3 regions of the Alteromonas sp. MmMcT2-2 genome follow, and region 3 is predicted to be linked to each of the others. Evidence: predicted binding sites of a transcription regulator. Region 3 holds the regulator's gene; each other region holds the start of a gene.
The links. The regulator FliA, encoded in region 3, starts transcription of late flagellar genes. The targets are predictions, from matches to a motif close to CTAAAGNTNNNNNNNNNNNNGCCGATA.

Region 1 (3,284 bases), on a different contig from region 3:
GCTGTTAAGTAAGTACTCACGCAACTCATCGGCGAGCTCGCGTAATTTGTCTTGGGGCAACTGCCTCAATTTATCGGGTGTTTGCGCAAGCGCAAGCGTTGGGTAATGTTGGAGATCTAAACTCATGTACTTATTATCTTTTTCAACATGGCGCGTGGCTAATGGTCGCGTTTTACCAAAAGCTCGCTAAACGCAATTAAACTGTCAGTATTGTAGGGTAAACGCGCCAATGCTTGAAGTGCATTATCGTGAAGCATTTCTAATTCTTGTTTAGCGCCTGTAATACCAAGTTTGGCTGGAAAGGTATTTTTCCCTAACGCTTCGTCTGACCCCGCGGGCTTACCTAATTTTTCGCTACTGCCTTCCACATCTAAAATATCGTCTTGAACTTGGAAAGCTAGCCCAATATCCGCGGCATAAGCCATTAAGTCAATTTTAGTTTGAGGCAGTAAGCCTTCACTAACAATGGCGACCATTTCTACGCAGGCTTTTAACAATGCACCGGTTTTCAATCTATGCAGCTGTTTTAGTTCTTCTAGCGAGATGGTTTTGCCGGTGCTGGCTAAATCGATAGCTTGCCCACCGCACATACCTATATAACCCGCACTTTTCGCAAGTACAGACAGTAACTGGCTACGCTTTGTTTCAGCATACGTGCTTAATGGCGCATCAGCTAACACTGTAAATGCAAGTGCCTGCAGCGCATCGCCAGCTAAAATAGCGGTAGCCTCATCAAAGGCAATATGGCAGGTTGGCATACCGCGGCGCAAGTCGTCGTCGTCCATGGCTGGTAAATCGTCGTGGACTAACGAGTAGGCGTGCACACATTCAATGGCCATACTAATAGCCATTTGGTCTTTTTTGGGCACGTCTAGGGTGTTACCTACTACTTGAACAAGTAGTGGCCGCATCCGTTTACCGCCAGCAAGTAAGGCGTGACGCATTGCGTCTTTCAAGCGCGGCGCGTAATCGGGTAATTCGTCAATTAATGTAAGAAGAGATGCATCAGTTTGCTGTTTAACTTGCTGATGCAAAGCAGAAAAATTCATAGATTGCCTGTTAGTTAAAAATGAACGATTTATGGCTGTTCACTTTCAGGAAGAGGGTGGAGCGTTTCTTCGCCTTGTTCACTGAGCAGTATCTTTACTTTTTGCTCGGCGTTTTCAAGAGATTGTTGGCCTTGGCGGGAAAGTGCTATACCGCGCTCAAATTTTTCTAGTGCTTTATTAAGAGGCAGATCACCGCTTTCCATTTCGTTAACGATAGCTTCTAGTTCTGATAAAGTTTCTTCAAAAGACGCTGATGCTTTTTCTGTCGTCATAAAAACACTCAATATAGTGGCCAAAATACGTATACCGCGCACATTAACCGAGGGTTGCACAAGGGTCAAATGGTTTGTCCGTATATCGCCTATATCACAGTAACATAGCTTTTTTTTCATCCAGTTCAAAAGGCAACATACAAGCAAATTGTGCTATATTCGATGCAGGGTTCACTAACCTTTCAGAAGTAACCGTGTTATTTACTGTGAAGGAAAAAGTAAGGCGCTGAAAAAAGCGCTAGGTATTTTAGTTTAGAAAAAAGACAAAGCTGCGCTTTTGCATAGAACCTACTTCATAATAAACAAATAAATGTGATATTTTTCAATAATGTCGTTTTAGTATTTCTATCTTTTGCCGATAGGGTATTTGTACACTAACAGCACTGACTGCGCATAAATGGGGAAGAGTGAGTGGATTTAGCAACCGTCATAGGTATGTTGGGCGCCATTGGTTTCATAGTTATGGCTATGATTCTGGGCGGCAGCTTGGGCATGTTCATCGACGTGCAATCAATACTTATTGTATTCGGGGGAACACTATTTGTTGTCCTATCTCAGTTTACGTTGGGCCAATTCTTCAGTGCGGGTAAAGTTGCTGGCAAAGCATTCATGTTCAAAATTGAAACGCCTGAAGAGCTTATCGAGAAGATTGTTGAAATGGCAGACGCTGCGCGAAAAGGCGGGTTTCTGGCACTAGAAGAAGCGGAAATTTCAAATGAGTTCATGCAAAAAGGTGTGGACATGCTGGTTGACGGCCACGACATTGAAGTGGTGAGAGAAACGTTAGCTAAAGATATTTCTATGACAACGGAAAGGCATGAGTTCGGCGCTTCTATATTTAAAGGAATGGGTGACGTAGCGCCTGCGATGGGTATGATTGGTACTTTGATCGGTCTGGTTGCCATGCTTTCAAACATGGATGACCCTAAAGCCATCGGCCCTGCCATGGCGGTAGCGCTATTAACCACGCTTTATGGTGCCTTTTTTGCCAACGTCGTGTGTTTGCCAATTGCCTTTAAACTGGCGGTAAGAGCTGGAGAAGAGAAGTTAAACCAGAGTCTTGTTCTTGACGGTATTGTGGGTATAGCCGACGGCCAGAACCCACGTGTTATCGAAGGGGTATTAAAGAACTACCTTGCGGCGAGTAAACGCGGAAGCGCAGAGGAAGAGTAATGGCCGAAGAAGAATGCCCAAAATGTCCCCCCGAGGGGCTTCCAGCCTGGATGGGAACCTTCGCAGACCTGATGTCGTTGCTTATGTGCTTCTTTGTACTGCTACTTTCGTTTTCGGAAATGGACGTACTGAAGTTTAAACAAATTGCGGGCTCTATGAAGTTTGCTTTTGGTGTGCAAAATAAAATTGAAGTAAAAGATATTCCAAAGGGTACCAGTGTTATTGCAATGGAGTTTCGACCTGGCAAGCCTGACCCTACGCCTATTGAGTCCATTCAGCAGCAAACCAACGAAATGACCCAACAAATGCTGGAATTTCAGGCTGGTAACGAAGACTCTGCCGGCGGAAGGCAGAAGCAGCGCGGCGAGCAGCGTGGCGGACAATCTCAACAAACGGCTACTGAGTCGTCTTCATCGGCTGAGCAAAGCACCGATCAGTCGCAAATGGCTGAACTGATGAAAAAAGTAGCGCAGCAATTAGAAAAACAAATTCTAGATGGTTCGGTGGAAATGGAATCGTTGGGTCAGCAGTTAACCATTCGAATTCGTGAGAACGGTTCCTTCTCGGCGGGCTCAGCCTTTTTGCAGCCCCAATTCCAACCGGTGTTGAGAAAAATCGGTACGCTGTTGGCGGATGTGCCTGGAGAAATCGAAATTTCAGGGCACAGTGACGGTCAGCATATTGCTAATGAACTCTATCGTTCTAATTGGGACTTGTCAGCGCAGCGCGCTGTAGCGGTCGCTGAAGCCATGCGGACCGCGCCAGGGTTTGACGAAAGTCGTATGTCGGT
Region 2 (3,284 bases), on a different contig from region 3:
GACTTAAACAGCGTTATCGATAAAACTAACGACTCAATCTTCCAGGAGCGAACCCTAAAAGTTCGCCCTGCAAAGGACAAAGTCGAACACGCATAATTTTGTGAGTACGGTTTATAGGCTATAAAAAAGCCCGGTTAGCTTTCGCTACCGGGCTTTTATATTAGTAAATAGTTAATTTATTCACTTGTCTCAGCAGATTGAGGAAGTCCATTAAGTAACGTTTGATTAAAAGCGTGAAACCTATTTATAGCAGATACAAGATCTGGCACCTGCACGTCTTTGATCTCATTAATCAACCCACCTATTAAGGTATTATAGTCTTCGTTACTTTCTAACGTACTTTCGGCATTAGCAAAAGTATCCATCATCTTTTCTAGATATTGCGCTATAGGGCTAACCACATTTCCAAACTTCGAATTATCGCTTTTGTCTTCATTGTAATGTTGGATGTTCTCATACGTCTTTAGCACTTCGGTCTGTGTTGTTCTATTTAACTGTAACGCGTAGCCAACTAACTCTTTATCGTCAAAGCCTAAACTTAACGCTTCTTCAAATGCTTTGTCGATGTCACCACTGTAAAAGGTGTCGGCGAGATCCTGAACTTGACCAACTAAATCAGCTATCGACTCTAACTCATCTTCATCAAGCTCGCCTTTTAATGAAAAGCTAATACCGCTTCGCTCATAGTATTGGTACGAAGTTTGTTGTTGGTATGACGCTGAAAAATTGTTTTCACCTTGCTCGTCACTACCGCCTGATTGCTCCTGAGATGCCTGTGCTTGGAAATTAAGTTGTTGAGATGCTTGGAACGAGCGAAGACTCTCAAAACTAAAACTCACTTCGTCGCCATCTTTAGTTCGAATCAGCAAGCTTCCGCTTTTCTCATCCGATGCAGCTACCGCGTTTAAGGACGAAAGCGTTACAGCGTTCGGCTGCTGGCGACCAAATATGTCAGTTTCCAGATCGTTTATTCCTGTATCGATGAGATCGCGGCTTTTTGTCATCCCTTGCTCAATCTCTTCATTCATAAAACCAGCGAGATCTTTTTCTGCCATCGCGAACCCTCGGCTTACGCCTTCTCTCGCTTGGCTAAATAAGCCATTGAGCTTTTCTTCGCTAGCGCCACCGTTTGCCGCACCTCTAATAACGCCACCTACGAACTTAAGTACGTTTCTGGCGACTTTTTCAAAGTCGAACAAACTGTTCGACTTATCTTCGATATTCTTCTCTTTAGTTTCTTGCGGCTTTTGGCCATCTATTTCCAATGCTTGGTTAAGGCTACTGCTAACCACTCGTAAACCAATGCTAGTTTGGCTACTTGAAACAGATACTGATGCCGCTTGTTGTTTCGAAAACTCAGCCGCTTGCTGCAATCCGTCTTGCTGTAACTGCTTTTTCAACATTTCGTTCGGGTGAACTGATGCCTTTTGATCTGCTTTTTGATCAACCTTTTGGTCGCCCATAAAAGCCTTAATTTGACCCACGTTCATAATTTGATCCTCACTATCCTCAATCTTATTATCGGCAAAGAATCAGCATTGTTTAATTTTAATACAGCTTTTTTTCTGGGACATTCTTAGTAATAACGTAGAAGTAGATAGCGCTTGTTGCAGTTATTTTATAAGGGACTACAATTCGCGACCTTAACATTGAATGGAGAATTTTATGACCGCGACCGAACAACAACGCTATCAAGCTCAGTTGGACGAAAAATTAGAACGTCTTACTGCGTTACTTTCTCCGTTCAATGCGCCTGACTTGTCCGTATTCCCATCGCAACCAACGCACTACCGTATGCGCGCCGAATTTAGAGTATGGCATGAAGGCGATGATTTGTTTCACATCATGTTCAACCAGGAAACAAAAGAAAAGTACCGCGTAGATAGCTTTCCTCCTGCTTGTAAAGCAATAAACGATGCTATGGCGCTGTTGCTTGAAGAAGTAAGACCAAATGAAGTGCTAAGAAAGAAGCTTTTTCAAATCGATTATCTTTCTGCACTATCTGGCGAGCTTGTCATCAGCCTTTTATACCATCGTCAACTAGATGAGAAGTGGCAAGAGGCTGCAAAAGAATTAAAGGCGAAACTCGAGGCTCACTTTCCGAAAGTAAACATCATCGGCCGTGCGAGAAAACAAAAGCTTATTATCGACAACGATTTTGTTATTGAGCGCTTACCCGTTAATGGCAAAGAATTCATATTTAAGCATATCGAAAATAGCTTCACTCAGCCCAATGCCGAAGTGAACTGTAGCATGATTGAATGGGCACTAGATTGCGTAAAGCCGCTCTCTGGCGATTTACTGGAGATGTATTGCGGTGCAGGTAACTTCTCACTGCCGCTAGCGCTTCACTTCGATAATGTTGTGGGGACCGAAATAGCCAAGCCCTCTGTACAAGCTGCGCAGTTTAATATTGAACAAAATCAGCTCAACAATGTGAAGATCGTAAGACTCGCCGCTGAAGAATTCACTCAGGCTATGAAAGGTGAACGTACGTTTAGTCGCTTAGAAGGCATTGATCTGAGTACATATAATTTCACAACTGTATTGGTTGACCCACCAAGAGCTGGGTTAGATGAAGACTCGCTTAGAATGATTCAGGATTACGATAATATCGTGTATATCTCGTGTAACCCTGAAACGTTGGCGCAAAACCTTGAGCTTTTGAGTGAAACTCACGACGTTGCTCAATCGGCATTATTCGATCAATTCCCGTTTACTCATCACATTGAGGCTGGCGTTTTACTTACACGCAAAAGCTAGTTTTGGTACAAATTGACAAGGCCTTTGGAGTCACAAAGGCCTATGAAGACGTATTAAAATAAGGTGGCTTTGATTAGAGCAAACGATGTGGACTTAAACCACTAATTCAATTATACGCTTTTTTGCGTTGCACCTAGTTGAACGAAGCGAAGCTGCGCTTTCACTCTCTCACCGATTTCTCGGCGAAGTTTATCGTCTGCTTCTAATGCCTCTGCCCCAGCACTGAATACGAGCCTTACCATAGCATCAGCTTGAAGCTGCGCGCATGCGTATTCTACGCCCTGCTGTTCAATAATGTAGTCGGTCAACTCGTCGATGAAGTGTTGAATCTCTCTAAATACTGCCAACCGATAAGCCGACGACGTACCAGTATGCTCTCGTAGTAATAAACGAAATACGTTTGTATTTGCCGCAATAAATTCCATGAAGGTTTCAACAGAAGTATGTATTACGCCGCCTCCAGAGGCTATCCGCCGCCTTGCCTGACGCATAAGCTGCCGCAATGCTAAACCGGCTTCATC
Region 3 (3,284 bases):
CAGTCAGCGGAGCTTGCGCAAATCAAGGAGGAGCTAGCGTCTCTTCGCGATGTATTGCAATATCAAGTGGCCGACTTGATGGAAGCTAAGAACAAACGTCAAAAACCTGTTCATCAATATCTAATCACCCGTTTAACCGATATGGGGTTAAGCAACGCGTTAGCGAAACAGCTTATTAGCTATACGCCGTCACATTACAACGAACGAGATGCATGGGTATATCTTCTTAACCTATTGGCTAATCGCATAAATGTGACAGGAAACGATATACTTAGCGCACAAGGTGCTGTTGCATTAGTAGGACCAACAGGTACCGGTAAAACAACTACCGTTGCGAAACTTGCTGCCCGCTATGCGCAGAAATACGGTGCAGAGTCGGTTGCGATGATCACCATCGATACGTATAGAATTGCCGCCTATGAGCAGCTAGCAACATACGGAAAGATTATTGGCTGCACGGTGAGAAAAGCGCAGACTAGTGAAGAACTTGCGGATTTATTATTCCAACTTCGTCATAAGCGACTAGTATTGATTGATACGGCTGGATTTAGTCAAAGAGACAGTCGATTAATTAAACAAATTAAGCAGTTTGATAACGGACAAATGCCAAATGTTAAGAAATATTTGGTAGCGCAAGCAAATACGCAATATCCTGCTTTGCAGAGAATCATTCAAGCGTATGATGATATTGAACTAAGTGGCTGTATTTTCACGAAGTTAGATGAGTGCTACTCTTTAGGAGAGGTGCTTAGTGCAGCGGTTGAATACCAATTACCGGTTAGTTATGTCACCGATGGTCAAAAAGTACCTGAAGACATTAAGATTGCAGAAGCGAAATCTTTGGTTTCCGCTGCTGCAAAGCTTTATAAAAAGTACGGTTTGAATCATACTAGTGGTAACAACGCAATTAAAACAGCATAGGCAGTATGATTGACGACCAAGCGAGTAGCTTAAGAAAAATGAAGCAATCACGGTTAATCAAAGTAATCGCCGTCACCGGTGGCAAAGGTGGCGTAGGTAAAACAAACATTACATTGAACACCGCTATCGCCATGGCGAAGCAAGGTAAACGTGTAATGGTTCTCGATGCGGACCTCGGTCTTGCTAACGTAGACGTTATGTTAGGTTTGCGTGTTGAGAAAAACTTATCCCACGTGCTTTCCGGCGAATGTACACTTGATGAAGTATTAGTGACCGGTCCGCACGGAATAAAGATTGCCCCTGCCACATCAGGTACGCAGTCGATGGCAGAATTGTCGCCAACGCAACACGCGGGCCTAATTCGTGCATTTAGTGAGCTACGCTCGCAAATTGACGTACTTATCGTTGATACAGCGGCAGGTATTTCAGACATGGTGTTGAGCTTTTCAAAAGCCTCACAAGACATCATGGTCGTTGTGTGTGACGAGCCTACTTCATTGACAGATGCGTATGCATTGATAAAAATTCTGAATAGAGAGCACGGTGTTTTCCGCTTCAAAGTTGTGGCTAATATGGTGCGCGACGTGCGAGAAGGCCAAGAGCTATTTAGTAAATTAAGCAAAGTGACAGGGCGTTTTTTAGATGTTGCACTAGAATTAGTGGCGACTGTACCGTTTGACGAGAACATTCGTAAAGCAGTGCGTAAACAAACAGCCATTGTCGATGCTTACCCAGGTTCACCGGCAGCCGTTGCAATAACACAGTTGGCAAGTAAAGCCTTAACATGGCCTATTCCAGCGCAGCCAGGTGGCCATTTAGAGTTTTTCATTGAACAATTAGTCGCAGAAAAAGCCGTAGGAAGTCAGCGTTGAACAGCAAGGCAGCCGCGTATCAACAACAAACCGATAAAGCGCAGTTAGTCGAAAGACATGCGCCATTGGTTAAGCGTATAGCGCATCACTTGATAGCGCGATTGCCTGCTAGTGTTCTTGTAAACGATTTAATTCAATCAGGCATGATTGGATTATTAGAAGCCGCGCGAAACTTTGATGGTTCAAAAGGAGCCAGCTTTGAAACGTTTGCCGGTATTCGCATTCGCGGTGCTATGCTAGATGAAATTCGCAAAGGGGATTGGACACCGCGTTCAGTCCACCGAAATGGCCGAGCGATCACTGAAGCAATTTCGCAAGTAGAAAGCGAAACAGGCCGAGATGCTAGAGATTCTGATATTGCTGATAAGCTTAATGTAAGCTTGCAGGACTATCACCAAATGCTTAATGAAGTAAATGCCGGAAAGCTGGTAGGTATTGAAGATTTAGGTGTGTCAGAAGATGTTATTTCGACAGAGCAAAATCGAGGTAGCGACGCACCACTGGAAGATTTGATGCAAGGCGCTTTCCAAAAAGCGCTTGCCCATGCAATTACGACATTACCTGAAAGAGAAGCGATTGTACTTTCGCTGTATTATGATGAAGAGCTGAACCTAAGAGAAATTGGTGAGGTTCTTGATGTAAGTGAATCGAGAGTCAGTCAAATTCACAGTCAGGCCATGTTAAAACTCAAATCACGAATGAAGTCGTGGCAAGCTGACGAAGAATAGAAATTAATAACAATTAACCCCTCACTGGAGGCTATTTTGGACAAAAGCATGAAAATTCTCGTGGTCGATGATTTTTCTACCATGAGACGTATCATCAAAAACCTACTTAAAGATTTGGGTTTTTCCAACATCCAGGAAGCGGATGACGGAAGTACTGCATTGCCTATGTTGCAGCAAGGTGATTTCGATTTCGTAGTTACCGATTGGAACATGCCTGGAATGCAGGGTATTGACTTGCTTCGCGCGATTAGAGCCGATGACAAGCTCAAGCACCTACCAGTACTTATGGTTACTGCTGAAGCGAAGAAAGAGCAAATTGTTGCCGCCGCGCAAGCAGGTGTTAATGGCTACGTTGTTAAGCCGTTCACTGCAGCAACACTTAAAGAAAAATTAGATAAAATATTCGAACGTTTAGGTTGATCCAGACGCTCACCAGAGAAATGAGGTTTACTGGATGTCAACGAATGTAAACGTTCCAATTTCGTTGGAAGAAGCAAAACAGCTTGTCACCTACCTTGAAGAGGGTGACAACGCTTCAGCCAATGCCCTACTAGAAGCGGCCTCAATGAAAGAAAACGTTGAGTTATTTGCTGAAGTAGGGAAACTGACGCGTCAGCTCCATGACGCGCTGAATAATTTCCAAATAGACGACCGCATTAAAAATCTCGCGACCGATGATATTCCCGATGCACAATCCCGCCTAACCTACGTAATTGAAGAAACTGAAAAAGCTGCTAATACTACTATGGATGCCGTTGAAGCG

Region 1: pomA (flagellar motor protein PomA) is a predicted target of FliA. The motif match lies at 1,656-1,682, and genes of this name have one in related genera.
Region 2: MHM99_RS18000 (DUF5610 domain-containing protein) is a predicted target of FliA. The motif match lies at 1,520-1,546, and genes of this name have one in related genera.

What each region holds. Positions count from the first base shown of each region.
Region 1 covers NZ_JAKRFA010000013.1:70,690-73,973, forward strand. The annotation lists gene dxs (1-deoxy-D-xylulose-5-phosphate synthase) at 1-126, opposite strand, end outside; gene MHM99_RS09970 (farnesyl diphosphate synthase) at 159-1,049, opposite strand; gene xseB (exodeoxyribonuclease VII small subunit) at 1,079-1,321, opposite strand; gene pomA (flagellar motor protein PomA) at 1,733-2,494, shown strand; gene MHM99_RS09985 (flagellar motor protein MotB) at 2,494-3,284, shown strand, end outside.
Region 2 covers NZ_JAKRFA010000046.1:855-4,138, forward strand. The annotation lists gene MHM99_RS17995 (RNA-binding protein) at 1-96, shown strand, start outside; gene MHM99_RS18000 (DUF5610 domain-containing protein) at 177-1,490, opposite strand; gene trmA (tRNA (uridine(54)-C5)-methyltransferase TrmA) at 1,666-2,763, shown strand; gene fabR (HTH-type transcriptional repressor FabR) at 2,874-3,284, opposite strand, start outside.
Region 3 covers NZ_JAKRFA010000007.1:102,316-105,599, reverse strand. The annotation lists gene flhF (flagellar biosynthesis protein FlhF) at 1-921, shown strand, start outside; gene MHM99_RS06435 (MinD/ParA family protein) at 927-1,793, shown strand; gene MHM99_RS06430 (RNA polymerase sigma factor FliA) at 1,790-2,521, shown strand; gene cheY (chemotaxis response regulator CheY) at 2,558-2,941, shown strand; gene MHM99_RS06420 (protein phosphatase CheZ) at 2,976-3,284, shown strand, end outside.